Regions from separate parts of the Lysinibacillus sp. BNK-21 genome, predicted to be linked through region 1. Evidence: riboswitches for the same ligand, from Rfam matches in the RefSeq annotation. Region 1 holds a riboswitch; each other region holds the start of a gene.

Region 1 (7,622 bases):
CGTGCATTTAAACGTTTAATTTTACGAATTTTAGGGTTATCAAGTAGCTCGTAGTACATGTCTGAAATAGAAATTTCAGACATACGTTTGCCATATTCTTTAAAAATATCGTATGGGCTAAACAAAACAATATCCTTATCACGTTTCATCAGTTCGAAGAAAATACTAGGTATAATAATCCCTGTTGAAAGGGTAGCGAGGCGAATTTTATCATCAGCATTTGGTTTTTTTGATGAAATGAAATTTTCTATGTCTGCATGGAAAATATTTAGATAGACAACACCTGAGCCATTTCGTTGCCCTAACTGATTAGAATAACTGAAAGAATTTTCTAACAGTTTCGCTACTGGGATGACACCACTTGCACGATTTAATATCTCTTTAATTGGATCACCTAATGGACGTAAATCTGTTAAGTTGACCCCAACTCCACCACCAAGGCGTGATAGCTCTAAACAATAGCCAATATTTTCAGCAATACTATTCATGGAGTCATCCATTGATAATTTAAAGCAGCTGACTAATTCACCACGTGCTTTCTTACCACTATTTAAAGCAGTTGGTGTTGCAGGCTGATAGGCTTCCATCATTGCTTCGACAGAGCGTTCTGCTAGAGCCGTGTTGCCTTGAGCTAAATACAAAGCAATAATGACAATACGATCCTCATACTTTTCTAAGATCTCTTCCCCATCACGACTTTTCATAGCATAGCTATCGTAAAATTTGCTTGCGCTCATAAAGGATGGAAAGCGGAAATTATAATCATAGGCTTTCTTGTACAGCTTCTTAATAAATTCCATTTCGTACATGTCGATAAATGCTTTCTCATAGTAGCCCTCATCAACTAAATAGCGTATTTTTTCCTCAATATCTATAAAATAACGCAAACGTACGTTAACATACTCTAAAAAGTAGCGGCGCGTAGCTTCGCGGTCCTTTTCTAACTCAAGTAATCCAGTTGTACTATAACGATTCAGTACGTCATTATTAAGCTTTAAATAGGTTTTCATCTCATTACCCTCGTTTCATAAAACGTTTGTATTGCTTCGTAATCCGTTTGATTACCTCGTAAATCTAATTTCCTTACTAAGGGTACATGATAGGTAGCAGCGATTTTCTCACCAGCAGCGCCAAATACATGATGACCGAAGTTACTATTACCACTGGCAACTACTCCTTTACAAAAATCCCTGTTTTTTTCTAAGAAACGTTGTACCTTTGCTGGAATGTCACCTAAACCATCTGTGTAGGTAATTAAGAGATATGGCTTGTTCAATCGCAATTCTTCCGAGAGCTCGATACATTCTGCCTTTAATTTGGATACAACATTTCGGACATTACCTGTACGACTCGCGTAAACAATCATAGGGCAATCAACTCAATTTGAGAAACAATTTCCTGAACATCTCCTATGAAAGTTTCATTCATCTCTAAAACAGGCACACTTAAAAAACCTGCGTCAATAATCGTTTGCTTTGCTTGTTCATCGTGATCGATGTTAACAATTTCAGCTTCAAGTCCTGCACGTTGTAGTTCAGATTTTACCCATAGGCATTTTGGACAAATTGTTTTCGTATAAAGTTTCATAGAAATCCCTCTTTTCATAAAATAAAAAGCCTATCTCCTCTAAAGAGATAGGCTAAATGGAAACGTTAACATACCAAAAATACTGACGTTCCCATCTCTTAATCCCCGAAGAAATGATAAATTTGTTTTATAAAGGCAGGTCTCCTGGCTTTGCTTCATTCTCTGATTCCCTTCCCATGCAAATGCACAGTGGTTGCAATCATCGTCAGCTTCACAGTTGCGGGGACAGCGTCGGAATTGTACCGAACTTCCCTTTTAAACTACATGTAGTAGTACCTTTGTAAAACGAACACAATATATAGTTGTTGTTCAATAGTTTTAAGTGTACCATCCTTCAAATGAAAAGTAAATCAAGATTCTAAACTTCTTTATTTTTGGATTATTCAGTATTTTTAATTATGTAGTTCCAAATAGATTACCACTAATCACTTATACCCAAATCAAAAATCTATTTTTAACGATGTACGTGATTTTCTATTAAAATGGATCTAGAATTCTAATTTGAGTTTAAAGAAATCTTCTATTTTATGTACCATTGAAAAATAGTTGTCTCTATCGTAAGTCCTGAAATAATGATCATCTCTTACCCATTTCAAATGATGCTCATTACATTAATAAAGAGCATGCTTTTATCATAACATGCTCTTACCATTCTATCATTGGGATTATAGTCTAACCTTAACCTCAGTCCCGTCCTGAGCTTTGACATCGACTAGCACAAGTCCTTTATAATTTTGTAGTTCCTTGATAATCGGCTTTAGCATTTCTTTGTCGATGAGGGGAAAGGTAAAGTCTATTTTCTTTTTATCGAAGTATGCCTTTGTCCACTTATTGGCTTGTTGCTGAATCCATTTAGAAGTTAAAATGGAGAGGACAATGGTTAGCACAGTATAGGGAACAGGGACGGTAAAGCGAACGTCTTTTGCTTTCACTTTTACATGCATCATTCGTCGCCTCTACTCAATGAAGACTGCAACGGAATCTCCGTTTGCTGATTTTATATCTACAATTTGTCCATCTAGTTCATTTTCAATTGCTTCAAGAAGAAGATTGATGTCGATATCTTTTACGTATTTTTCAGATTGCGGAATACTTGCAGCGATGCTGTGTCCTGCCATCAATACGGCTTTGACAAGTTTAATTGGTAAATTTACCGTGACATTATCATTTTCGGTGGATACAACACGGACCTTTAACGTTTTATCTAAATACTTTGTTTTTTCCGCAAATTTATTCTCTGATTCTTCTTTCTGTTGTAGCACTTGAATCAGCTCTGATCCTTTATCCGCATCAATTTTGCCCTCTTGAATCATCGTTAACACTTTTGTAATTTCCTCTTTCATGGTCGTTCCTCCCTATTCGTCTTTTAAGAGCTTTATGGCTTCATCTGTTGTGATTTCGCCATTTTCAAGCATGCTTACAATTTTTTTCTCATCTACTTCATTTTTCTTCTTTTGAGCATAGCCAAGGGATGAAATAATATCATTTAGCTTGCCTCGAACTGTTGGATACGAAACCCCCAGTTCCTTTTCAACCTCTTTAATATTTCCTCGGCAGGTTAAAAATACTTCCACAAAATGAAGCTGATCCTGTGATAAGGATGCTAGCTTCGACAATTCAAACTCATTTTCAATGGTCGTGTGACAATGAGAACACTGTAACTTCGTAATTTTTAATGTTTTACTGCAGACAGGACAATTTGTGATTACTTGATAAGCCATAGTGAACTCCTTCCTTTAAGTTAAGCTGATTATATAATAAAGAAATTAAAGATGTAAATAATAAAATTAATAATTTTAATTAAAAAATAAATAAAATTAATATCTTGATTAATTTTATTTATTTTTGTTTCTATATTGCTTTAAAAATTAAGAAAACGCCATTTTTAATTTCTCAAAATGGCGTTTCTGTTTAATTGGGTCTATCCTTCTTTTTTCTTTCCCGCGGGTGTGATGGCAAAATTGCATTGTATAACGCTTGTGAAGCGGGGTGCTGATATGTCCCATCCTTGCCTATCTCCTCCACTAGCTGACCATGCTGCATCACAAGGATGCGATCTGACATAAAACGTGTGGCCTGTAAATCATGTGAAATGAATAGATAAGCAAGCTGTAGCTCTTTTTGAAGTCTTTGCAGTAGCTCTATAATCGTCTTTTGCAAAATCATATCAAGACTACTAATGGCCTCATCTAAAACAATCAGTTTCGGCTTTAATGCAAGAGCTCTAGCAATGTTGACTCGTTGCTGCTGTCCCCCACTTAGCTGTGAGGGATAGTTTTGAGCCATTGCCCACTCTAACTCTACACAGTCTAGTAATTCCCTTATTTTCTGTTGTCGCTCTGCTTTGCTAAAATGCTCGAAATTCAAAAACGGTTCTTCGAGTATTTCGAAAATCGTCTGTTTTGGATTAAATGAATGATAACTATTTTGAAAAACAGCCTGTAAATTTCTTCGTATCATTTTTTTCTCTTTGCTGGGTGCTTCGTATAAATTGACACCTTGAAAGATCAGCTCTCCGTTTGTTGGTCGTTCAATCCCTAAAATAATGCGCCCTAATGTGCTTTTTCCAGAACCACTTTGACCGACGATGCCAAGACATTCTCCTTCCTGAAGTGAAAATGTCACATTCTCTAATACAGGGGCTTCCTGTCCTCGTTTGAATAGAAATGGTCTTTGCGCATAGTATTTCTCAATATTTTTTACTTCTAGTAGCGTCATTTTATCACCTCATAGCATTCTCGCTTGTAAAAGTTTCTTGGTATAGGGATGCTGAGGCGCATCAAAAAAATCAAAAACATTTGCTTGCTCAACGATTTCTCCTTGATACATCACAGCCACATCGTCCGCAAGCTCAGCAATGACACCTAAATCATGCGTGACAAGGAGTATGGTAGCATCTGTTTCTGAGCGAATTTGATTAAATAGTGTTAATACTTGTTTCTGATTGATGGTATCCAGAGCAGTCGTAGGCTCGTCTGCGATGTAGAGGGAGGCCTGTATCGCCATTGACAGAGCAATCATCACTCGCTGTAGCATGCCTCCACTTAACTGGAAAGGATAGTAGGACAAGAGCTGCTCTGGCTGAGGTAAATGAACTTTTTTCAAAGCATCAAGGGCGATCTGTCTCATTTCTTTTTTTGTAAGCTTAAAGTGTGCTTTTAATGTTTCTCGAAAATGACTTTCAATCGTTTGAATATGATCAAATGCAGCGGGTGGGTTTTGCAAAATCATCGAAAGATGTCTGCCACGATAAGCTCTCCATTTAGTAGCTGAAACGTTTAATAAATTTTCTTGCAGATAGAGTACTTCCCCTTGGCTGACATGGGCAAAGGACGGTAATGTTTGCATGATGGCATGGCAAAGCATAGACTTGCCACTGCCACTTTCCCCGATAATTCCTAGGACTCGCCCTTTATAAGCTGTCAGGTTGATAGAGGTTAATATATTTTTCTCCCCTATTTTGACTGTGAGGTCTATCACTTCTAAAACTTTCTCCATAACTTCCCCTTTCCTAGTCAAGCCTTTTTAAACGATTTGCTAATTGATTAAACAATAACACAACAAGGATGATGGCAAGTCCTGGATAAAGCATTAATTCAGGATGCTGTCTCATGTATTGCTTTCCTTCATTGATCATCATGCCCCATTCTGGAATCGGTGCCTGCACCCCAAGTCCGATAAAGGAAAAGCCTGCAATTTCTAAAATCACCTTCCCGATATCTAATGCGACAATCGTGACAATAGATGGCAATAGATTGGGTATATAATGGCGTCTAATTAATTGGATACCTGTAGTGCCCGTTATCCTAGCAGCTTGAACAAAGTCTTTCTCATTGATGCCAATAAACAAACCTCGGATCATTCTTGCATAATAAATAAGCTGTGTGAAAATGAGCGCTATTAAAACATTTTTTAAGCTAGGACCTAATATACCTAACAGCCCAAATGCAAGTACGAGTGTCGGAAAGGCTAATAAAATATCACATAATCGAATAAAAAGAAAATCAATTAATCCTCTTTTCAACGCTACAAAAGCACCCAGTAGGATAGCTAAAACAATAGCGACTAGCTGAATGATGAGCGCTGAACCTAAAGAATAACGAATACCTAAAAGAAGGCGTGACAAGATACACCTTCCTAAATGATCTGTACCTAATGGATAGTCCCAAGACGGGACTGAAAATTTCTTAGCAATATCGACAGCAAAAGGGTCGTGTGGCATTAAAATTGGCGCCAACAGTCCTAATAAGCCAGTAATGACAAGGAGGAATAGACTGATTAATCCTGTTAAGTTGCCACTTTTTGTTCGTACAAATTTCATTTTTAATCTCTCCTACCCTTCATCATTAGATGAGGGTCCAATAAACGATGCAATATATCTGTACATAAATTGGCAAGCACATAGATAACCGCAATAATTAACACATAGCATTGTACAACTGGATAATCCCTGTTCATAATGGATTCTATTAAGTACCTGCCGAGTCCGGGCCAGCTAAAAACCTGCTCCACAATCACGGCTCCACCTAAAAGATTGCCAAGGGTCATGCCTAGCAAGGAAGTCAAGGGAATAGCAGCATTTCGCAAAACATGACGGATAAGAATCACGGAGCTTTTTAATCCTCTTAGCCGTGCATATTGAACATATTGCTGCTGTAATTCTTCTAGGATGGTTGAACGGATAAGCTGAACGAATAATCCAATTGTTGGTAACGCCAGTGCGAAGGCGGGTAAAACTAAATGAGCAGGTGTGCCCTTCCCGTTTGTCGGAAAGAGTCCTAATTTTAAGCTAAATAAATAGAGTAATAGGAAACCTAACCAAAAGGCTGGAATCGACACACTCAATATGCTAAAGAATCGTATGATTTTATCGATGATGGTGTGCTTATACAATGCGCTTATTACTCCGAATGGAATACTTAGCCCTAAAATGAGGATAAACGCAGCAATAGCTAATTCAATGGTTGCGGGTAATTTCACGAATAGTTCATGTGCCACAGGTAATTTACTAACAAAAGATGTTCCAAAATCTAGCTGGATTATGCCCTTTCCCCATAGCAAATATTGAAGAAAAAACGACTTGTCCGTTCCCAGTTCCTCACGTAATGCCTGAATGGCTTCCTCTGTTGGCGCAACCCTTGCCAAACGTAGTATGACTTCAGCAGGCTCTACAGGAACAAAACGAATAAATACAAAGGTTAGGATGGAAACGCCTAATAAGACAAAGGGCAATGTTAAAATTCTTTTTAAACAAAAGATCCATGTTGATTCATACATGCTGTCACTTCCTACTCAATCCTATGATAAAGAGAGAGCTGTCTCTGCTAGACACACTCTCTCCTCCACTTTTATTTTTCTTTAGCCATTTGTGCATAAGGTATATCATATTCAGATGCACGTGGTGCAAAATCCTTTAGAGATGGTTGATAAATCACATTATTTGTTTCGTAAGAAATAGGGTAAAAGAGTGCCTGGTCATGAAACATCGTTAAAATATTCGTGTAAAGCTGCACGCGTTCCTGTTCATCTGTTCCTACTAATAATTGGTGAATTTTCGTATCGATTTCTTTGGCGTTTGCTAGGCCTAATTTCGCCTCGTACACACCACTAGCATTTGGTGTAGCTGATTCATTTGCAAAGCTATGTGGATCTGTAGGTGGTCCATTGGTACGCCAGAAATTAATATCCACCTGGTCATCCATCAATTTTTGAAGACCGACCATTACATCTGCCCCTTCTAAATTCAACTGAACGCCAATTTTTGCGAGTTCACCTTGCATTAATTCTGCCATTGGTTTTTGAATTGCATCAGATGCAATGTAAATCAAATCTAAAGACAACAGCTGTCCGTTTTTTGAACGAATTTTTTCACCCTTAGGTAATAACCACCCTGCCTCATCTAGCAATTGTTGGGCTTTTTCTGGATTGTATACAATAGGTGCTAAATCTATATTGGCATAAGGAATCGCATCCCAGAACAATGTGTTCGCTACTTTTTCCGTACCATGTGTAATACTGTCGACCATTTGTTCCTT
Region 2 (7,622 bases), 1.9 Mb from region 1:
TTAGATATTGCCCATCGTTTAATTAATGAAGAACAAGATGCTAAATATAAAAAGAAGTATAAGTCAGCCATCCGTTCAAAGTAGCGAGGTGGTGTTTTTTTGTGCAAATTCTTTGATGAACGATAGAATAGTCAACTATAATGAATGAAAAAAGGGGATTATGCATGAGCATTTATAATTATCTAGTTCGGAAGCCTAATGGCGAAATTTTATCGATGGAAACATATCGTGGAAAAACAATGTTAATTGTTAACACGGCAAACCAATGCCGATTTACATATCAATTTGAAGACTTACAGAAAATGTATGATAAATATGGAAAAGAGAATTTTGTAGTTCTTGGATTCCCTTGTGATCAATTTGGCCATCAAAATCCTGAAGATGGGGAGGAAACTAAGCATCTATGCAAGGTAAACTATGGGGTCACATTCCCGATTTTTGAGCTTGTACAGGTAAATGGAGAGGCTACCCATCCACTCTTTAATTATTTAAAGCATGAAGTGGATTACCGAGAGTTTGGGAAGGCAAGTATGCAGGAGAAAATGTTGGCAGAAGCAATTGTTCAACTTGCCCCAAGCTTTTTAGATGGTCGTAATATTCGCTGGAACTTTACAAAATTTCTAGTAGATGCTAATGGTAAGACCGTCGCACGCTTTGAACCAACAGATTCACAGCTCGATATTGAAAAAGCAATTGAAAGACTATTATAGTAAATTTCTTAATAATGTAAAAATTTGTTAGGGTTTTCTCTTCAAATAGAAATAATGCTATATTTTAAAACTGTGTACAGCTATTTTTTCTGAAGCATATATGATAAACTGCTTTACAAATGAAATATTCTTGCAGAATAAAGGTGCTAATTAGCATAATCGGGAATCCGGTGAAAAACCGGAGCTGTTTCCGCAACTGTAAGTGCAGCCATTATAAAGATTTACCACTGTCTCAAAGAAGATGGGAAGGTCCTTTATAACACATTCGTTTCATGTGACGAACTGTACAAGCCAGGAGACCGACCTTTATTTGAACGTATAAAAACTTCTCGGAAGCTAGGAGGATATACGGCAAATACATAGGCTTTGTCTAGTTTGATGGCTCATTATGTTATTTTTGTCGTTCCTTTGCAAAAAGGAGCGACTTTTTTATGCCTTTCAAATAAGAATTTTTCATTATAGAAAATAGGGGGGAAGCAAGTGAAAAAAGATGCCCGTTATTCTTGTTATCCATTTATGCGTGAGAAAGCTTCAACGGTCGATTTTGAAATTCGAACAGATAGCCTGACAACACATCTAGGAGTTGCATTAGCTGCGGTAAAAAAAGAGGATGTTCAAGTTGTTGCTGAGGATTTATTGCTTATGTTACCTATGGCTTATCATGTGAATGGCTCAGTACGTGGGAAATTAGCAGTAACTGAAGAGGATTTATCTTGGTTAAGTGAACGTTATGATTTTTACGTTCGCCATGTGAAGGAAGAGATTCAAAGTTTTGTTTTACCTCAAGGAACAGAGGCTGCTGCAGCCTTACATCTTTGTCGCAGTGAGGCAAAAAAATCATATCGTACTTTACACAAAGTATCAGAAGAACGAGAGGTTCCAGCTATTCTTTTCGATTACCTTGGTTTATTAGCTAATGTATGTTTTGTCATGGCTGTTTTTATGAATCAGCAAGCTGGAATAGCGGAAATACCGTTTATTAGTAAATCCTACCCAATGAAAAAGAAAAAGGAGAATAACAATGAAAAAAGTATTTAATTTCCAATGGCTATCAGTGCTCTTACTTGCACTGGTATTAGCAGGCTGTGGCACTGCTGAAGATACAAAAAATAAAGATGCTTCGCAAGATACACAACAAGCAGAGAAAACAAGCTATAAAGTGACAGATGACCGTGGAGTGGAAATAGCGTTTAATGAAGTACCAAAAACAGTTGTATCTTTACAACCAAGTAATACTGAAATTTTGTTTGCTTTAGGTGTTGGCGATAAAATTGTAGGAGCAACTGAGTACGATACTTACCCAGAGGAAGCACAAAAAATTGAACGTGTCTCTGATACTACGAACTTTAACAGTGAAAGAATTATAGCGTTAAAGCCAGATGTTGTCATTGCTTATACAATCGGTGATAAGGATGCCCTAAAGCCGCTTGAGGACGCAGGAATTAAAGTGTTTGTTATTCAATCTGCGACTACTTTCGACGATGTTTATGGAGATATCGAACAAATTGCTGCTGTGATGGATGTTCCTGATAAAGGAAATAAATTAAACGAAGAGATTAAAGCGAAAATTGCTGAAGTACAAACGAAGGTGAAGGATGTCAAAACGCCGAAAAATGTTTATTTAGAGGTTAGCCCTAAGCCAGACATATATACAGCAGGCTCTAGCACTTTCCAGCAAGAAATATTAGATACAGCTAATGTTAATAATGTTTTTTCTGACTTGAATAGCTGGGCAAAAGTGAATGAGGAAGATGTTATTGCGAAAAATCCAGATGTTATTTTAACAACAGTAAACTATACAGAAGATCCAATAGGAGAAATTCTTGGGCGAGATGGTTGGAATACTGTGAAAGCTATTCAAAACAAAGCGGTATTGTCCATTGATACAGATATCTCTAATCGACCTGGTCCGCGTATTGGTGAAGCTGTAGAATTAGTAGCGAAGGCTGTGTACCCAGAGTTATTTAAATAAGAAATGTTTCCATGCTAGCTGTCAGCCATTCAGCTAGCATTTTTTATGTGGTTTAAATTATTACCTAGCGTGAAAATTGGAATTAATGTAGTTTGTTCTTTAAAATAAAAGTAAGTATGCTTGATAATCTTAGGAGGTGTAGTGATTGGAGCAATTAGAGACAAAGATAATTCCATTTGAAGCAGTCTATAATTTCCGAGACATGGGTGGATATAAAACAAAAGATGGGCGTAGGGTAAAGAACGGTTTATTTTACCGCTCAGCTGCCCTTGGAAAAATGACACTGGCGGATAAAGAGCTATTTGAAACGTTAGGGATTAAAACCATTTTTGATTATCGCGATAACAATGAGGCGTATCATAATCCTAACCCAGTGTTCTCGCATGCTCAATATATACAAATCCCAGCGAAGGGTAATCATGCTTTTGAAATGCCAACCAATGCTGGTGGTAGAGATTTCTATAAAGTGGTAAGCCCTGAGATGTTTCGGGATTTTTATGCACAAATGCCTTTTAACAATCTTTCATTTAAAGAGTTAATGCAAACGATTCAAAATCCTAATAATCTAGGTCTTGTACATCATTGCGCAGTTGGTAAGGACCGAACGGGTATTGGAGGAGCACTTATTTTACTAGCTTTAGATGTACCTGAGGAGACTATCATGGAGGATTATTTAGATACTAATATACATTTACGTCCAATGGTAGAACGAATGGCTCAGGCTATTCAGCATCAGTATAATGAGCAAGAACTACAGCAATTTTATGCATTAATGTCCGCCCGTGAAGACTATTTACAAGCAGCATTGGATGCGATGGATCGTCGCTATGGTTCTAAGACTGGGTTTTTAGAGCAGGAATTTGGCCTAACAATTGAAAAACGAGAGCAATTACAATCTTATTGCTTAATTTAAAAATGAGCCCTTTCACACGATGTGAAAGGGATTTTTTATGTGGAAGCGCTGTCTTCCTATAAATCTCTTTACAGTCTGAATATTTGTGATAAGATACAATAGATTTTTAAGAAAAAATAGGAGAAGTGAAAGTATTGGCAGACACAATTAAAGAGACAAATAAGTTAAGTCTATTCCATTTAACATGGCCAATCTTTTTAGAAGTTTTTCTATTTATGTTGATGGGACTAGCCGATACTTTTATGCTCAGTGCTTTATCAGATAATGCTGTATCAGGAGTAGGTGCAGCCAATCAATATATCCATATTGCCATCTTGATTCTGGAGGTAGTGGGCAATGGTGCATCTATTGTTGTTTCTCAGTATTTAGGCTCTAAACGCTTTTTTGAAGCGGCCAAGATCTCGGCGTTAGCGGTCACGATGAATTTGGTCGTTGGGCTTTTAATGAGTATTTTATTTTTCTTCTTTGCGAGACATTTAATGACAATGATGAACTTGCAGGGAGAAGTACTCCACTATGCACAAAGTTACTTAGCCATCATTGGGAGTTTTATTTTCCTACAGGCTATTATTAATGCACTCGCTGCAATTATTCGTGTACATGGTTGGACAAAACAAACTATGTACGTTTCGCTTGGCATGAACGTCTTACATGTTGTGCTAAACTACGGTCTTATTTTTGGGAATTTAGGTTTACCAGAGCTTGGTGTGAAAGGAGCGGCTATTTCCTCTGTCATTAGTCGCGGATTAGCCGTCCTAGTATTTTTCTGGTTGCTGTATCAGGTAATGGAAGTGCGCGTAAAGTTACAATATTATTTTGAGTATTCAAAGGAATATGTGAGAAAAATACTAAACATTGGTTTACCATCTGCGTTTGAACAGGTACTTTATCAATTTTGCCAAATCATCTTTTTATATTATGCGACTTACTTAGGAGCAGAAACACTAGCAGCACGACAATATGCTATGAATATTTCGATGTTTACGTATTTATTTGCAATTGCCATTGGTACAGGAACAGCCATTATTATTGGTCGTCATGTAGGTGCAGGAGAAAAAGATGAGGCGTATCATCAGCTATGGAAAAGTGTTCGTGCAGCATTTGCTTTTACGATTATTATGGTCGCAGTCGTTACGCTATTCCGTAAGCCACTTATGCAGGTATTTACTGATAATCCAGAAGTCATTAAGATTGGGGCATCCGTGTTAGCATTAAGTATTTTGCTAGAGACTGGTCGCACAATGAATATCGTTGTCATTAACTCTTTACGCGCTTCTGGGGATGCTAGATTCCCTGTGAAAATTGGTTTTCTATCAATGGTTTGCATGAGCCTGCCACTTGGCTATTTATTTGTCTTTGTATTGGATTGGGGCTTGGTCGGAATTTGGCTAGCCATTTCAGCAGATGAATGGGTGCGGGCAATTATCGTATACTTTAGATGGAAAAGTCGTAAATGGGAGCGTTATGCTCTTGTATCACCGAACGACAAAAAGGAGGCATAGAAATGGGCGCATTATCGAAACGTGCTATCGGGGCGGCATTAATGGATCAACATATCATCCTTTTTGCTTGTCCAATCTGTCAGCAATCAATGCATGTCTATGAGCAGGGGAGATTGGTTTGTACTTCTAACCATTCCTTTGATATTGCGAAACAAGGCTATGTCAATATGCTGACACATAACGCCGCTTCTAAATATAGTAAGAGCCTTTTTGAATCCCGCAAGGCTGTTATTGATAGTGGGATTTATGATGCTGTAGAAGCCCGAATCGGTGAGCTTATAAGTTCTGCAAAAACGGTGCTCGATACTGGTTGTGGAGAGGGCTCACATTTAGCTCGCATTATGAATGATAGAGTTCATGGTATTGGCGTTGGAATTGACATAGCGAAGGAGGGCATTTTGGCTGCAGCACGTCATTATCCTCAACAAATTTGGTGTGTAGGGGATTTAGCTAAAAGTCCATTTGCTCAAGCGAGTTTCGATGCCATTTTAAATATACTATCACCAGCAAATTATGAGGAGTTTAAACGACTTCTTACACCGAATGGCTATCTTGTGAAGGTTGTACCACAAAGTGGTTATTTGCGGGAACTGCGAGCTCAATTATATGCAGATTCAAACAGGGAAACTTACTCTAATGAACAAATTGTAGCTCGTTTTCAAGATAGTTTTCGTGAGGTAAACGTAGAACGTGTAACTTATACTTTACCGCTTTCAGAAGAGCTAGTACCCGCGCTATTAGAGATGACACCAATGGGTTGGCATAAAGCAGAACAAACAGCCGTTGAACTAAATGAAATCACGATTGATGTGGATCTATTAGTAGGGAAGGTTTAAGTTGGTCACCTGCAATTGCAGTATACTGGTCTTTTCGATTACAATGGGAATAACTATTGAATAAGGTAGGAATGTAACAGTGTATAAACTAGCAGCAAATGTTGTCAAAGTAATATTAAAATTAATGGGTTCAAAGGCTCGTGTATACGGAGAAGAAAACTTGCCGAAAGAGGGTGGGTTTATTATAGCTTGTACACATACTGGCTATGTGGATATTTTAAACCTTGGTGTAGCCATGTACCCTCGTGAAATTCACTTTATGGCGAAGAAGCAATTATTTGAAATGAAAGGGCTTGGCTGGCTTGTTAAGCATTTAAATGCTTTTCCGGTAGACCGTGATAATCCTGGACCAAGCGTGATTAAAATTCCTTCGCAGTTATTGAAGGAAGGTAAAATTGTAGGGATTTTCCCCTCTGGGACACGTAGTGCAGAAGGAACAGATTTAAAACAAGGGGCTATTACCATTGCACAGTTGGCAAAGGCGCAAATTGTTCCAGCTGCTTATGTTGGTGCACGTAATGTGGGTGATGTAATGAAGCGAGGCAAAGGCTATTTAATTTATGGTGAGCCTTTTTATGTAACAGGCAAGGGTAAAGAAGGTCGTGAGCAGTTTACTCAACACCTTGAGCATGAATTAGTTGCTCTAACAGAAGAACTACAGAAACGTATTCCTGTAAAATAAAAGCAAACGGCACTCAGAATCAAATTGATTTTGAGTGCTTTGTTGTAGGAGGAAAATAAAATGATTCGAGTACTTTTCGTATGTTTAGGTAATATCTGTCGCTCACCCATGGCTGAGGCGGTCATGCGTGACATGGTGAAGAAAGAACATTTAGAAGATAAAATTGAAGTGGATTCCGCTGCTACCAGCTCATGGCATATTGGCGAACCTCCACATAGAGGTACACAGGATAAGCTTAGGGAATATGGTATTTCTACAATAGATATGCAAGGTCGACAATTACAAAAGTCTGATTTTGAAAAGTTTGCTTATATTATTGGAATGGATGAAAGCAATATTCGTAATATTCGCATAATACTAGGCCATCCAAACTCACCAAAGATTTTTCGTTTTTTAGATTTAACAGCGCATCGCAAGGATGTCCCGGATCCTTATTATACAGGTGATTTTCAAGAAACCTATGAATTGGTGCAAGAAGGCTGTCAGGCATTGCTAGCAAAAATTAAACAAGAGCTGTTATAAGATGGCGCTAAAATCGTAAATTTTAACAGCCATTTTTTTAGAAAAATGCTACCTTAAACATTGGTATATCTAGCTTTGTAAGCATCATTGTGTTATTATTTGCAGAGTAAAGATACGATAAGTATTTAATTACCATTTACAGATATACAACTGTGTATCTATTATTTTTATAAATTTATCTTTTGAAAGAGAGTGGAAACAATGGGTCGTAAGTGGAACAATATTAAAGAAAAGAAAGCGTCTAAAGATCAAAGCACAAGCCGTATTAATGCAAAATTTGGGCGAGAAATTTATGTGGCAGCTAAATCAGGCGAACCAGATCCAGAGTCAAACCGTGCACTTAAAGTAGTGCTTGAACGCGCAAAAACATACAGTGTTCCAAAACATATTATAGAAAAAGCCATTGATAAAGCAAAAGGTGGCGGTGATGAAAGCTTTGATGAATTACGTTATGAAGGCTTTGGACCAGCCGGCACAATGATTAT
Region 3 (7,622 bases), 1.1 Mb from region 1:
TACAGGTGCAGGAAATGGACAAGGGTTAGCAGAGACTGAATTGTTTTTACAAGAGGGAGCGAAAGTAGTTGCCACAGATATAAACGGGGAGGCATTGGACCTTTTGATGAAGCGCTACCCGAGAAGTGATCATCTTTTTATGCATAAGCATGATGTATCCTCTGAAGCAGAGTGGGATAGCGTTATCCAAAAGGCCATTCAATTGTTTGGACGTATAGATATTTTAGTAAATAATGCTGGCATTCCCTCAAGAAACTCAATTATACAGGAAGATTTAGAGGGCTGGAATAAGGTTATGACCATTAATGCGACAGGTACTTTTTTGGGTGTTAGAAAATGTGCTGAGCATATGATAAAGCAGCGAGCGGGAAGTATTATTAATATCTCTTCGGTCTATGGAATTATTGGCGAAAAGGGCTATGTGTCTTATCATGCCTCAAAGGGAGCTGTCAGAAGCTTAACAAAGGCAGCAGCAATGGATTTAGCAGAATATAATGTACGGGTAAATTCTGTGCACCCTGGCATGATTAAAACGGAAATGACACGAGATCTTTTTGAGAATAACGAAAAAGCGAAATGGATGAAAGAAGTAACGCCTTTGCCATTACTTGGAAATCCTATAGATGTAGCCTATGGTGTTTTATATTTAGCGACTGATGAAGCGAAGTTTGTAACAGGCAGTGAGCTAGTGATTGATGGTGGTTGGATTGCGAAATAAAAATTATTAATGGAGGTATTTATGACGAAGCGTATTCTCATTACAGGGGCTACTGCTGGCATTGGCAGAGCTACTCTCGATAAATTTTACCAGGAGGGTTTTCATATCCTTGCATGTGATATTAATGTAGCGGAAGGTAGCAAGCTAAGTGATATTTATGGTGCTCAGGTTGATTTTATAGAATTGGATGTTACAAATGAAAATAAATGGAAATCATTACAAAGATATATACATGACAAAGGCTATGAAATTGATGTATTGTTTAATAACGCTGGAATATTTGTCATGAATGATCTTACTACAACTACAGAAAAAGAGTATCAGTCTATGTTTGATATTAATGTTAAGGGTAGCTTTTTAGCATTAAAATATATTGCACCTATTATGTATAAACAGGAAAATGGCTCGATTATTAATGCATCGTCCAATGCAGCCTTTTTTGGAGCAAAAGGTTTAGGAATATACGGGGCTACTAAAGGTGCTATTCGAACACTTACAAAAAACGCAGCGATGGAATTTGCACCTTTTATTAGAGTAAACTCCATTCATCCAGGATATATCCAAACACAGATGATTGAATATGCAGCACAAAAATCAAATAAGACACCTCAGGATCAGGTAAAATATGTACCTTTAAAAAGATTAGGACGTCCAGAGGAAATTGCATCCTTAGTCTATTATCTAGGGAGCGAGGATGCTTCCTATATTACGGGTAGTGAAATTGTCATTGATGGTGGTGTTTCAAGCGGCCAGTCGATCTGGGAAGAGGAACATTGCTAAGAAGCTTGAAAGGGTGAGAATGATGTATTTATCGTTAAAATATAAATATCTTATTCTTACCCTTGTTGTATTTATTTTACCGTATTTTATGATGACCATAATTTATATAAATAATGTTGGCGAATATCAAAAGAAACTTTTAATAGAAACAAGGCTAGAGGTATTAAAAAAAATTCATTATTTTAATTCGTCTTTTGAGAGTAATCAAGCAAGTACAAAAGTATATCATGAAGTGTTAAATTCTATTTGGGGAAGCTACTCTGATTTTCTTTTATTAACAGAGCAAAAAGATATAAAATTCAGCACAAATTCCCATATATCAGAGCATGAGGAGTATTTTCTTAAACTGGAGCCTCAGAAAACCAATTACTATAAAATTGATTATTTGAATGTAGAACGAATTCTAATGTATTCATTTGATTCCTTTAATAATTGTTACTATGTTGTCATTGCTACGTCTGACTCCATTTTTAAAGAGGTAAATAATAAAAAGGAGGATTTAATGGCTTTTGCAATTGCTTCTACCTTACTGCTAACCATCATCACCTTTTTATATTCCAATAAAATAAGCACAACGTTACAAATGCTTATTGAACGTATTACCTCTTATAGAAAAGCAATTTATCATTTTGAAGATAAAGAGAAAAAGCATGTTTGGATTAATGATGAGTTAGATATTGCCAGTCATGAATTAAACCAAACCATTGCTTATATGGTAGAAAAGGAAAAAGGCTATGTTCGAGAAAACTATGAAGCGCAATTGAATAATTTACAAAGCCAAATTAATCCTCATTTTCTTTACAATACCTTAGATAATATTAATCAATTAGCCATGATTCATGAGGTTGAGGAAATTTCTACATTGAGCGTTGGGCTTGCAAAGCTTTTTAGATATAATACGGGCAACAGTGAAAATGAAACAACCATTGAAAAAGAGCTAGAGATTATTGAAGAATATATTAATATTATGAAAATAAGAATCTCTTATTTACTATTTGACATTCAAATAGAAGAAAACGATTTATTACAAAATGCTATTTTAAAATTTACACTCCAACCAATTGTAGAAAATATTTTTAAGCATGGTTACAACCATAAAGAAGCTCTATCAATAAATATCAAAATTTATCGAAAAAAGAATTATGTAATAATTGAAACTTATAATAAGAGCGAATATAAGGATACTGCTAGAATAGCTATGCTAAATGATAAAATGAATGAAGAAAATCACGAAGGCAGTATTGGTTTAAAAAATGTAAATAGGCGTTTAAAGATAAAATATGGAGAAGCATATGGTGTAATGGTGCTAGTCAATGAGCAACAATACTTTGTGTCGAGAATTTTGTTACCATATAAGAAATAATATCTTCTAACGGTGAGGTGAGCTCTATGAATCTTTTTATTGTAGAAGATGAAAACTTTATTAGAGAGGGTTTAAGCTTTTTTATTAACAGAAATTTTATAGAATCCTTACGTGTTTATTCTTATACAACGGGGGAGGATATGCTGCTGGCAGCTAAAGAAATTGCTCCAGATATTGTTTTATCGGATATTAATTTACCCGGGATAAGTGGAATAGAGGCTGTTCAGGAGCTAAAAAAGTTTCATCAATTTAAGGTGATTTTTCTATCTGGCTATGACGATTTTCAATATTTACAAAGTGCTATTCAAATTGGAGCTGAGGATTACATTTTAAAGCCAATCGATTATAAAAACCTAAAGCTAAAGCTATCACAAACGATGGAAGCATTGAGCATGAAAAAGCAAGTAGATTATGCAATTAAATATAATCAATTATTAAATTTACTATTGGCCTTTGATCAACAAATGACAGATTGTAGTATCTATTCATTTGAATACTTTATGGTTAGTATAAATCAAACAAAAAATATCGGAATTTCACATGCTCATGAGTTATTTTACTTTAATATTTTTGGGGAACATATTGAGATTATGAATACCGATTTTGTATTGTCATATAGTCAGCATAATCATATTGTTCTTCCAAAAAAAGACTTACATGATTTAAATCAAGCTGTGCTGGAGTTGCTTCTAAAGAGGCATCTAAATACTGATAGCACTGTGCTAAATAAAAGAAAATCCATTTTTGATAATCAAATCTTTACAGATGAATTAAAATTAAAAGAATTTATTGTGGTTTTACAAAATATAAATATTGATTTTCAGCAGAGGTTAGAAATCATGATTATGTTTTTATTACAATATAGCATCTATTTCAATTGCTTGGAAACATATCATCGCGCTCAAAAAATAATTGGTATCCAACATCAAATGATTAAAGAAGCCAATTTATCAAAAATAGTAAATAACTATATCATGCCACTCGTCGATAAAATACTTAACTTACATGGCAATAGGGATAATTTAGGTAAAAAAATAGTCGATTATATTTATACGCATTTTGATGATCCGCAACTAGATTTGAATTATTTATCAAACATCTTTAACAAAAGCCAAGCAAATTTAAGTATATTAATAAAAAAAAGCATTGATAAAAATTTTATCCACCTATTAAATGAACTTAGAATTAACAAAGCTAAGCAGCTATTAGATTATAGTGATAAAAGAAATAATGAAATTGCTTTATTAGTAGGTTATAGCAATGAAGAATATTTTAGTAAAGTATTTAAAAAATATGTTGGTATGACACCTGCTAAATATCGATCCATAAAAAAATAGAAAGAATGATGTACTGTAGATTCGTTCTTTATAGGCTAAACACGTAGAAAGTAGGAACCAGAAGAGAGTTGACAAATTGTGTGTGTTAAAAGAGCTTGTTAAAAAAATTCTGCAATTTTCTTTAACAATGTTATTTCTCAGACTTTAGTAACTAGTAAATTTTAAATCATGTATATCGATGTTAAATCTATTCTTTTACTTATGTTTGGCATTAGCCATCCCGGTATAGGCTCATCTTTTTTTGAGAATAGTCATTTGAAGGGGCAAAGTGTATTCATTTTAAACTATATTGACTCGCTAACAATATTGGTTTCTATTCAATAGTTATAGGAACTATGTGAAATAGCTCCAAATAAAAATACTTTACTTTAATTGTTTCGTATTGATAGCAAGAAAGCTTTGTAGTAAATTAAAAGAAATTACATAAAAGCAATAGGTGCCCATTAGGGAGAATAGGGAATAAAGTGAAAAGCTTTAGCGGACCCGCCACTGTATAAGGGAATTTCATAGTGTATGCCACTAGCAAATTGCTGGGAAGGTACTATGAGGTGTTGAACTTGAGCCAGGAGACCTGCCTACATGCTATAGAAGATATAGATGATGGAAAAGTCTGTAGTTTATTTGTCATGACAATAAACTACAGACTTTTTATTTTGTCTTATGAGAACGAGAGGAGAAATAATCATGCAATTATTACAAGACACAATTCAAAACATTCAGGGGGCTGATATGAAAAGTATGGAGCAAGCTAGAAAGCGGATTGATGCGCTTTGTAAGCCCCCAGGTAGCTTAGGTAAACTAGAATCACTTGCCGTACAGCTCTCTGGTATAACAGGACAATTATATCCGATGGTCGACAAAAAAGTGATGATTGTCTGTGCTGCAGATCATGGTGTTTACGAGGAAGGTGTAACCACGAATCCACAAGATGTTACGGTCTTTCAAACATTAAATTTTCCTAAGGGGGGTACAGGCGTTTGTGCGATTGCGGGGATTACCAATGCAAAGGTGGTCACAGTAGATGTGGGTGTAAAAGAAGATATTCCACTTGATGCAGGTGTCATTATTCATAAAATTAAATATGGTACAGATAACATGGCACATGGTCCAGCTATGGCCAAACAAGAAGCCATTCAATCGATAGAAGTAGGAATCCGTGTGGCCACTGAGGAAATCATAAAAGGTGCTGATGTACTTGGGACTGGAGAAATGGGCATCGGCAATACAACACCAAGTGCTGCGATATTAGCTGTTTTAACGGGATGCAACCCTATCGAAGTAACGGGGTTTGGTGCAGGAGTAGGCCAAGGAGGCATTGCCTATAAAGCAGCAGTTATTGAAAAAGCAATTACCTTAAATAAGCCTAATCCAAATGATGTTATTGATGTTCTGGCTAAGGTTGGAGGGTTAGAGATAGGGGCGATGACAGGTATTATTCTTGGCGCTGCTGCCCATCGTAAACCCGTTGTCATTGATGGATTTATTTCAACTATAGCAGCCCTCATTGCTTATAAGCTCGAACCAAAAGTAATCGATTATATCATTCCTTCCCATGCTTCAGAGGAACCAGGGGCAAAAATTGCCGCTGCCTTACTAGGCATTGAACCAATGTTGCACATGAATATGCGTTTAGGCGAAGGTTCTGGAGCAGCCTTAGCCTTTCCTATTTTAGATGCAGCTTGCTCGATGATGAAAAACATGGCGACTTTAGAAGAATCAATGCAGTTGTTAAAAAGATAAAAACAATAAAACAGCCAATGACTTAATTTTTGGTCATTGGCTGAATGGTGTTTATGCACGATTTAACTTTCGTAATGGCAAGCGCCACTTCATCATATAGGAAAGAATACGTAAAGCTGTAATCACTGCGAATAAAATATAAAGGAAAATGTCTCCTGTAAAAACCTCGAATCCGATTAGCAATCCTGCAAGAGCTGCCCAAACACCATAAACTTCATCACGGAGAACTAATGGTTTTCTTCTAGCTAATAAATCTCGTACAATACCCCCACCTGAACCTGTCAAAACAGCAGCTACAATGACTGCGCTTACTGGCATATCAAGCTTAACAGCATAGAGTGCGCCTTGAATAGCGAATGCTGATAAGCCAATCGCATCTGTGAAGTTACCCCAACGATGCCAATGTTGAATCAGATGATGCGGAAAAATAAAGAATATCGTAATCGCAGCAAGCGCTATTTGAAACATCATATCCTGTCCCCAAAGTGTTGTGACAGGTAGTCCAATGAGTAAATTTCGGATAGCTCCTCCACCAAAAGCAGTCACAATACCAAGTATATATACACCGAATAAATCGTATTCTTCTTCCATGGCAATAATTGCCCCAGAAATAGCAAAGGCAATTGTTCCTATAATACTAAAAACCTCCCAAGCCATCCCTTTCACCCCTTCTATCAATAAATAAACTTTATTAAAAGTTAAAAGACTTTTTACGTAACAGAATCTATGAATTTAATAGCCAAAATCGGTCATTAAATACGCATCTTGAAATGAGTCCGCACATTAGCTTAGCGTAAAATCCTCTTAGAAACAATAGGCAAGTTTTACAGGTGCACATACAAATTGATAAAATGTGATTAAAATAAAGAAAAACATTCGTCAAAAGCGTTCATATACCAGTAGTTGGTTAGGGAATTCTAGAGTGATTGAAGTCAATTTAGATAGTCAATAAATCTTACTGATTGAAATGCGAGACATTGTGAAATGGAGAAGAAAGAATGACGTTTACATCAAATTTATCAACAGAAACGCTATCGTTAGCGGCAAAAGTAGAGGAGCAAGTTCGGCCTTATCATGCCAATGTAGAAGAAATGGCGTTCTACAATCAGCAGAAGGTGCTAGCAGCTTTCAGAAAGCATCAAGTAAGTGATTATCATTTACACCCATCAAACGGCTATGGCTATGATGATGAGGGGCGCGATAATCTAGAGCGTGTTTATGCGGAGGTATTTGGTGCAGAGGCAGCCATAGTCCGACCACAAATTATTTCAGGCACACATGCAATCACGCTTAGTCTATTCGGTGTTTTGCGTCCTGGTGATGAGCTGCTTTATATTTCTGGTCAGCCATATGATACATTGCAATCCATTGTCGATGGTGGTGATAAAGATACAGGTTCACTGAAAGATTATAAAATCGGTTATCGACATGTGGATTTACTAGATAATCAGGTTATTGATTGGGCAGGTGTTGAAGAGGCCATTACAGCACAAACCAAAATGATTGCGATTCAGCGTTCAAAAGGCTACGCCACACGTCCATCCTTTACAATTGAAGAAATTGCAGAAATGTGTGTAAAGGTACGTAAATTAGCTCCGAAAGCTATTATTTTTGTAGATAACTGCTATGGCGAGTTTGTAGAGGCGCAGGAACCTACAGAGGTCGGTGCTGACTTAATGGCAGG
Region 4 (7,622 bases), 1.8 Mb from region 1:
AAGGCTTTGCTGCTACAACAGAACATCTCAATTTATTAACAGCAGAAAAGGAAATTGATTTACTGAAAAAGATTGGTGATTTCCCGAAAGTGGTAGCGGAAGCAGCGAAACACCGCACACCGCACCGTATCGCAAACTATATTCAAGAAACAGCAGCTGCATTCCACAGCTTCTATAATGCAGAAAAAGTATTAGATGCTTCAAATAAAGAGTTAACAGAGGCTCGTTTAGCATTAATTACGGCTGTCCGCACAACAATTGCGAACGCATTACGTTTAATCGGCGTATCTGCACCTGAAAAAATGTAATTAAACTTTAGGCTCCTAACATGAAAAGTGTTAGGGGCTTTTTTTAATGGATAGAAGGCTAAATATGAGAGATAAAGTTCCGAATGTGTTGGATAGAAAGACAAAAGAAACGGATAAACCGTGGGAAATTAGCTGTCCCAAACTTTATTTTTCTGTTAATTCCGAAAATTTTGTTGAAGTTTACGTTAACGTCAATGGTATACTGTTGCCAATTAGGAAAGGGGAGATGGTTTTGAAGACGATTCAGGAGGTAGCAAAGGAGTTTAATGTGTCTACGCGGACAATACGTTATTATGAGGAACTTGGGCTTCTTTGCCCCCATCGTTCATCTACCAACCAACGAACCTTTTCCAAAAAAGAATTGGCGAAACTCAAGCTTATTTTCAGAGGCAAGCGGTACGGATTTTCTTTAGAGGAAATCAAAGAGATGGTTTTACTATTTGATTTTGATCGCTCAGGAATTCAGCAATTAGAGCGAACGGTTGAATACGGGGAACAAAAAATTCAAGAGATTGACAGTAAAATAGCTGAGCTGACGCAGATGAAGCATGAGTTACAACAAATGCATGGCATGTTTAGCGAAAAATTAGCGACTTTAAAGGGAGAGATGCAAGATGAATAGTTCCAATTTATTAGCACGTAATGCCCGTAAGTATCCGAAAAATGAAGCCGTTATTTGTCATGGCAGAAGAGTAACCTACCAAGATTTAGATAAGCAGGTGACATGTTTTAGTCATGCTTTACTAGAGCAGGGAGTAAAGCAGGGGGATAAGGTTTTAATTTTTATGCCAAACGTTTTAGAGTTTGTTGTCAGTTACTTTGCTATTCAGCGTATTGGAGCGATCGTTGTGCCAGTCAATGCGAAGTTTACATTGCAAGAAGTAGAGTACGTGGCGCAGCATGCCGAGGCGAAGGCAATTGTCGTACATGAGGCTATTTTTGCAGCAGTTGAACAGCTAGCCGGTATTCCGTTAAAAATTAAAACAGGTCAAGAAAAAGTGGGATGGCATCAGTATGAATCAATGCTTCAAAATGCTAGTACACAAACAATTGATTGTCAGTTACAAGAGGATGACCCTTCCACGATTTTATATACATCTGGCACGACAGGAAAACCAAAGGGTGTGTTATTTAGCTACCGTAATATTTTAACAGTGGCGCAAATGATAGCTGTTGAAATGGAGGTAAAGCCTGAGAGCCGTATTTTGCTTATGATGCCATTAACACACTCTGCACCATTACATTTATTTTTAATGGCGGGTGTATTGGTAGGCTCAACAAATGTATTAACACCAACTTTTACACCCGATTTATTCATTGATTCCATTGAAAAGGAGAAAACAACACATTTCTTTGGTGCACCTGTTGCTTATTTATTAACGGCACAACTGCCAAGGCTACATTCGGCAGATTTGTCTTCTATGAAATGGTGGGTCTATGGTGGGGCACCGTTATCTCAAAGTGAGGTTCGGTTCATTCAGCAGGCATTCCGCACAAATAATTTGACTTGTGTATATGGATTAACAGAGGCAGGTCCAAGTGGCTCATTATTATTTGGCAAGGAGCATGAAGCAAAGGCAGGAAGTATTGGTCAGCGGGCGCCACTTGGTACAGAGTTGCGTATTGTGAATGACAGTGGAGAAGATGTAAATGTAGGCGAAGTGGGGGAAATTGTCTTGTTGGGTGAGGGCAACATGCTTGGCTACTATAAGGATGAAGTAGCTACTAATGAAGCCTTTATTGATGGTTGGTTAAAAACCGGAGATCTAGCTCGCAAGGATGAAGATGGTTTTATTTGGATCGTAGATCGTAAAAAGGATGTCATTATTTCGGGAGGTGTCAACATTTATCCGAAAGAAATTGAAGATTGTTTATTGAGCTTTGAAGGTATATTCGAGGTTGCGGTAATTGGTGTACCACATCCGCAATGGGGGGAAACTGTAAAGGCGGTGTATTCTGCTAAACAAGACATCCATGAGGAAGCTTTGAAAGCTTATTTAGAGGAGCATCTTGCAAAGTTTAAAATACCACGTATTTTTGAAAAAGTAGAAGCGCTACCACGCAATGCATCAGGCAAAATATTAAAACAAAATTTAAAGGGGCAAGAGGTGAGATAGCATGAAAGTATTACAACAAGAAGCAATGCGTACTACGAACTTTTTTACTGAAGATGACACGCTTCAAAAAATAGTGGAAATGATGTTAGATAAAGAGTTTTTATCCTATGCCCAACGAGAGTTAACAGATTTTGGTGAGCTATGTGCAGGTGATATTGATGCGAGGGCAAAGCATACAGATCGACAGGGTGAGCCTCGCCTTCAAAGATATGATGCCTATGGTGAAGAGATATCAGAGGTTTGGGTTAATGATGGCTATAAAAAAACGATTGAAGAGACATATAATACTGGGATTGTAGGTTATGTACACAAGCATATTCCGCAGCTAGGACACAAGGGGAATTATGTTTATAGCTTTGCACAAGGTTATTTGCTATCACATGCAGAGCCCGGTTTTTATTGTCCAGTAACATTGACAATGGCAACTGCCTATCTATTAGATCATTATGCAGATGAAGAGGTAAAGCAGCGTTTTTTACCACATGTGTGTGCAACAGGTGACACAGATTTATATGAAGGTGCGACCTTTTTAACAGAACGTCAAGGGGGCTCTGACGTAGGTGCAAATGTGGTGGAGGCGAGAAAGGATGGCACTGCTTATCGTCTATATGGTGAAAAATATTTTGCATCCAATGCGGGCATGTGTGGTGTAGCGATGGTATTAGCACGACTAGAAGGTGCGCCAGCAGGTTCCAAAGGCTTAACATTGTTTGCAGTTCCTTGGCGCAAAGAAGATGGAACAACAAATCATTTACGTATTCGCCGACTGAAAGATAAGCTAGGCGTTCGGGCAGTTCCCTCTGGTGAGGTAGAATTTGATGGTGCACTTGCCTATGTTGTAGGGGAGCAAAATAAAGGGATTTATTATATGCTAGAAGCACTAAATCTCTCTAGAATTTGTAATGCAGTCGCTTCAATTGGTATTATGCGTCGCGGCTTCTTAGAGGCAAAACATTATGTAAGCAATCGACATGCATTTGGCAAGCCCTTAACACAGTACCCTATGATTCAGGATACTTTAGGGAAATTTGCAGCTAAGTTGCACGTGGAAGTAGCGACAGTTTTTGATCTTATCCAATTATACGATAAAGTGACAAGTGGACAGGGAACTCAGCAAGATCTTATTATGAATCGTTTATATATTGCCATTATGAAAAAGGAAACAGCAGAGCAAGCTGTTCATTATGCTAGTGAGGCAATTGAATTACACGGAGGTAATGGCTATATAGAAGACTTTGTAACGCCCCGCTTATTAAGAGACGCCCAAGTGTTAACGGTGTGGGAGGGTACGGCTAATATTTTGGCCTTAGAACTCATTCGTTTAGTAGATAAGTTTCATGCTCATGAACTGTTTGTACAGGAGATGGAGGAACGATTAGACAAATTAGCTGACAGCTCACTAGTACAAATCGTTAAAGAACAATTGGCGAATATGTCTGTGAAACTGCAAATTTTTAGCGCTTTAGACGAGGCAACGAAAACTTTTGAATCTAAGGGTATGGCGGAAAAAATGGCTCACCTTTATGAAAGTGTCATAGCGGTTGAGTGGGCACATAAATTTGGTGGGAAATATGAAAAACTAGCGGACGTTTATTTAGAACAGACATGGTCATTAAGAGAAATGGGTGCTCAAATGAAAACAGTCCAATACTTTTCTGAAATTGTATAATGGCCGGGGAGTCGTCTTGAATGGAGGCGACTTTTTTCATTTTCATGTATAATGAAATCAACTGAATATTATAAAGGTTCTTTACTTAAGTAAAGTGAAAAGGGAAATCGGTGTAATTCCGATGCGGTCCCGCCACTGTAAGTGTGAGTTTTTTCAAATGATGCCACTGAAGATTTCGGGAAGGCTTGAAAAATCGCAAGTAGCACTAGCCAGGAGACCTGCCTTTATAACGACATGACAACCTACGAGGATAGGGTGGTGGATTTTGTATCAGTTTTTTTGGTGCGATTTTGCCCCCTCATCGATCAAAGATGAGGGGTTTTATTTTGATGTAGAATAAAGCGAAATGTCGCACGGATCAACGAAGGAGGATTCACATGAAGAAATTTTGGAAAATAGGATTATCAGCATTTTTAGCAGTAGGCTTGCTAGCTGCTTGTGGGCAGGAAGCAAAAGATAACAAGCCATCTAACGAGCAGCAAACACAGCAAGAAACAGCACAGGTGGATGAAGCAACATTCCCAATGACGATAACAGATGCCCTTGGTAAGGACATTACACTTGAAGCACCTCCTGAGAAAATTGTTTCACTTATTCCAAGTAATACTGAAATCCTTTTTGGACTAGGTTTAAATGATGAAATAGTTGGTGTTACGGACAACGACGATTATCCGCCAGAGGCAGCTGAGAAGGATAAGGTTGGCGGTATGGAATACGATATTGAAAAAATTATTGCCTTAAAACCAGATATCGTTTTTTCACACGAATCTAGCATGTCTCTTTCAGAAGAGGCTATTGCACAGCTTGAATCAGCAGGTTTGAAAGTATTTGTTGTAAAAAATGCACAAGACTTTAATGAAACATATACAACAATTGAGCAACTTGGACGTGCTACAGGGAAATTACCAGAGGCAGAAAAAATTGTCGCTAATATGAAGGCAAAAGTAGAAGAAGTTTTGTCTAAAGTCAAGGATGTTGAACCCAAAAAAGTGTTAGTTGAAGCATCAGATGAGCCAGATATTTATACAGCTGGCAATGGTACATTTATGAACGCTATGCTTGAAATGATCAATGCAGAGAATGTAGCTGTAGATGGCGATAATTGGTATAAAATTGATGCAGAACAAATTATCGCAAAAAATCCAGATGTCATCGTGGTGACATATCATTATGTACCAGATATTTTAACGAAAATACCAAAACGTGCGGGCTTTGATACGATTAATGCCGTAAAAAATAATGCGATTGTGCAGGTAGATGAAAGTACGACAAGTCGTCAAGGGCCACGTTTAGCTGAAGGTCTAGAAGAATTAGCAAAAGCAATCTATCCTGAGGTATTTAAGTGAAAAAAATAGCACTAGCCTATACATTAACATGTACGCTTCTTCTTATTAGCATCTGGTGTGGCGTAGCGATAGGCTCGGTTCATATTCCATTAGAAGTATTGTGGAATAAGGCGGTTGATGAAACAGCCGCCAATATCTTTTGGAAAATTCGTTTGCCTCGCGTGTTATTAGCGGGACTAGTAGGCGCATCTCTAGCTATTGCTGGAGCAGCTTTCCAAGGTTTATTAAAAAATCCATTAGCAGATCCATATACACTAGGGGTTTCATCAGGGGCTTCTGTTGGTGCTGTTTTAACGATCTTTTTTAGTATTTCTATACCTGTTGTCGGTTTGTATGCGCTGCCAATTTTCAGTATGATTGGTGCTATCATCACGATGGTAGTTGTTATGAGCTTTGCTAGACTCGTAGACCGCTCATTAAAAATGGAAACGTTGATATTAACAGGTGTTATTTTTAGTTCATTTTTAGGTTCCCTTATTTCATTAATGATTGCCTTATCTGGTGAAGAATTACGTCAGGTAATAGGCTGGCTACTTGGTTCTGTTTCGATGCGTGGTTGGCCATATGTCCAAATGATCATTCCATTTGTGATTGTAGGTTCAATTATGCTATGGACACAAAGACGAGAACTAAATGTTTTGTTGTATGGTGAAGAGCGAGCAAAACATTTAGGTGTTAATGTGAAGCGCAGTAAATATTTGATATTAGCAGGTGGCTCCATGCTAACTGGAGCAGCTGTAGCGGTTTCTGGCACAATTGGCTTTGTAGGATTAGTGGTGCCGCATATGACAAGGATGATTTGGGGTTCTGATCATCGCCACTTATTACCATTATCTTTTTTCAATGGTGCAACATTACTCATTATTTGCGACTTAGTAGCACGAACAATCATTGTGCCAAGAGAGCTACCAATTGGTGTTATTACGGCATTTATTGGAGCACCTGTTTTCTCCTATATTTTTTATAAGCAGCGAAGAAGCAAGGGGGTACGGGCATGATTGTTGTTGAACATCTATCAGGTGGCTATGAAGATGTACCAATCGTCAGGGACATTAGTTTTACTGTTGAAAAAGGAAAAATTCTTGGCATTCTAGGGCCGAATGGTAGCGGGAAATCCACATTATTAAAAGTAATGAGTGGTATTTTACCAGCTACTGCTGGAACCATTTCGATTGATGGACAAAATATTCTTTCTTATAATGCTCGTGCTTTGGCGAAAAAAATGGCTGTATTACCACAGCTACATGCAAATGCTTTCTCGAACAGTGTGAGAGAGGCAGTTTCACTGGGGCGCTACCCGCATCAAACAGGCTTTTTCTCGAGTTGGTCTGCACAAGATGAGAAGGCAGTTCAACATGCAATGCTTCAAACAGGTGTAAAGCGATATGAGCATACACCGATGGAATTTTTATCTGGTGGTGAACAACAAAGAGTATTTGTAGCACAAGCCTTAGCTCAAACTGCAGAAATACTATTACTGGATGAACCAACTAATCATTTAGATATTGCCCACCAACGTCAAATTTTAGATATGGTGCGGAAGGAAGCCATGGAGTGCGGTTTAACAGTTGTTATGGTACTACACGATATGAATTTAGCCTCTCTTTATTGTGATGAATTATTGCTAATGGAAAGCGGACAAATGAGAGCACTTGGTGCACCACATGAAGTATTAATTGCCTCCCAAATTGAAGAAGTTTATCAAGCACGGGTGACTACATATGCTCACCCTGAAATACCAAAACCTCAAATTACAATGATGCCCGCAGCTACAGACTATCAACAGCGAGCTGTCATCAAAAAAGAGCACTTTACGATAACTGAACAATATATCCAACTTCAATCAGAGCTTCCTCTGAAGACCGTATCTTCTGCAGTTCATAACCCAGGTATTGGCTGGCATAATTGCTTATTAAATCGCTCAGTTCCTGGTGATTATGTCATCAGCGATGTGAAACGAGAAGTTAAAGAATTTTTAAAAAGGGGAAATTTTTCACCTACAAATACTGTTGTTATGCTAACAGCAGTACCAACAGCTCTAGTGGCCATCAATGAATTTTCAGCACCTTTTGGCAGTATAATCGTAGCTGTAACTGCTGGCGTAGGCAATGCAGTTGATGTATCTCGAGTACATGAAAGACAAGATGAACCATATATTGGTACTATTAATACATGGGTTATC

The links. A riboswitch is a leader RNA that binds a small molecule or an ion and turns the genes downstream of it on or off. The one in region 1 is predicted to bind cobalamin.
Region 2: linked by a shared signal. The riboswitch ahead of ACMGGO_RS00990 (hypothetical protein) and the one ahead of ACMGGO_RS10895 (glutaredoxin family protein) in region 1 are both predicted to bind cobalamin.
Region 3: linked by a shared signal. The riboswitch ahead of cobT (nicotinate-nucleotide--dimethylbenzimidazole phosphoribosyltransferase) and the one ahead of ACMGGO_RS10895 (glutaredoxin family protein) in region 1 are both predicted to bind cobalamin.
Region 4: linked by a shared signal. The riboswitch ahead of ACMGGO_RS19910 (ABC transporter substrate-binding protein) and the one ahead of ACMGGO_RS10895 (glutaredoxin family protein) in region 1 are both predicted to bind cobalamin.

What each region holds. Positions count from the first base shown of each region.
Region 1 is NZ_JBLQTS010000001.1:2,137,575-2,145,196, forward strand. It holds gene nrdE (class 1b ribonucleoside-diphosphate reductase subunit alpha) at 1-1,010, opposite strand, end outside; gene nrdI (class Ib ribonucleoside-diphosphate reductase assembly flavoprotein NrdI) at 1,007-1,366, opposite strand; gene ACMGGO_RS10895 (glutaredoxin family protein) at 1,363-1,587, opposite strand; cobalamin riboswitch at 1,704-1,882, opposite strand; gene ACMGGO_RS10900 (hypothetical protein) at 2,253-2,534, opposite strand; gene ACMGGO_RS10905 (SHOCT-like domain-containing protein) at 2,544-2,930, opposite strand; gene ACMGGO_RS10910 (DUF2089 domain-containing protein) at 2,943-3,308, opposite strand; gene ACMGGO_RS10915 (ABC transporter ATP-binding protein) at 3,499-4,305, opposite strand; gene ACMGGO_RS10920 (ABC transporter ATP-binding protein) at 4,315-5,085, opposite strand; gene ACMGGO_RS10925 (ABC transporter permease subunit) at 5,099-5,908, opposite strand; gene nikB (nickel ABC transporter permease) at 5,911-6,864, opposite strand; gene nikA (nickel ABC transporter substrate-binding protein) at 6,936-7,622, opposite strand, start outside.
Region 2 is NZ_JBLQTS010000001.1:188,565-196,186, forward strand. It holds gene ACMGGO_RS00980 (hypothetical protein) at 1-84, shown strand, start outside; gene ACMGGO_RS00985 (glutathione peroxidase) at 165-710, shown strand; cobalamin riboswitch at 835-1,033, shown strand; gene ACMGGO_RS00990 (hypothetical protein) at 1,191-1,748, shown strand; gene ACMGGO_RS00995 (ABC transporter substrate-binding protein) at 1,732-2,682, shown strand; gene ACMGGO_RS01000 (tyrosine-protein phosphatase) at 2,828-3,595, shown strand; gene ACMGGO_RS01005 (MATE family efflux transporter) at 3,730-5,097, shown strand; gene ACMGGO_RS01010 (putative RNA methyltransferase) at 5,100-5,933, shown strand; gene ACMGGO_RS01015 (lysophospholipid acyltransferase family protein) at 6,013-6,615, shown strand; gene ACMGGO_RS01020 (low molecular weight protein-tyrosine-phosphatase) at 6,676-7,137, shown strand; gene ACMGGO_RS01025 (YebC/PmpR family DNA-binding transcriptional regulator) at 7,339-7,622, shown strand, end outside.
Region 3 is NZ_JBLQTS010000001.1:3,277,952-3,285,573, reverse strand. It holds gene ACMGGO_RS16890 (SDR family NAD(P)-dependent oxidoreductase) at 1-718, shown strand, start outside; gene ACMGGO_RS16885 (SDR family NAD(P)-dependent oxidoreductase) at 740-1,498, shown strand; gene ACMGGO_RS16880 (sensor histidine kinase) at 1,521-2,861, shown strand; gene ACMGGO_RS16875 (response regulator) at 2,888-4,198, shown strand; cobalamin riboswitch at 4,616-4,792, shown strand; gene cobT (nicotinate-nucleotide--dimethylbenzimidazole phosphoribosyltransferase) at 4,883-5,938, shown strand; gene ACMGGO_RS16865 (trimeric intracellular cation channel family protein) at 5,990-6,595, opposite strand; gene ACMGGO_RS16860 (aminotransferase class I/II-fold pyridoxal phosphate-dependent enzyme) at 6,937-7,622, shown strand, end outside.
Region 4 is NZ_JBLQTS010000001.1:3,947,820-3,955,441, reverse strand. It holds gene argS (arginine--tRNA ligase) at 1-308, shown strand, start outside; gene ACMGGO_RS19925 (MerR family transcriptional regulator) at 541-930, shown strand; gene ACMGGO_RS19920 (long-chain-fatty-acid--CoA ligase) at 923-2,425, shown strand; gene ACMGGO_RS19915 (acyl-CoA dehydrogenase family protein) at 2,427-4,094, shown strand; cobalamin riboswitch at 4,152-4,335, shown strand; gene ACMGGO_RS19910 (ABC transporter substrate-binding protein) at 4,472-5,440, shown strand; gene ACMGGO_RS19905 (FecCD family ABC transporter permease) at 5,437-6,438, shown strand; gene ACMGGO_RS19900 (adenosylcobinamide amidohydrolase) at 6,435-7,622, shown strand, end outside.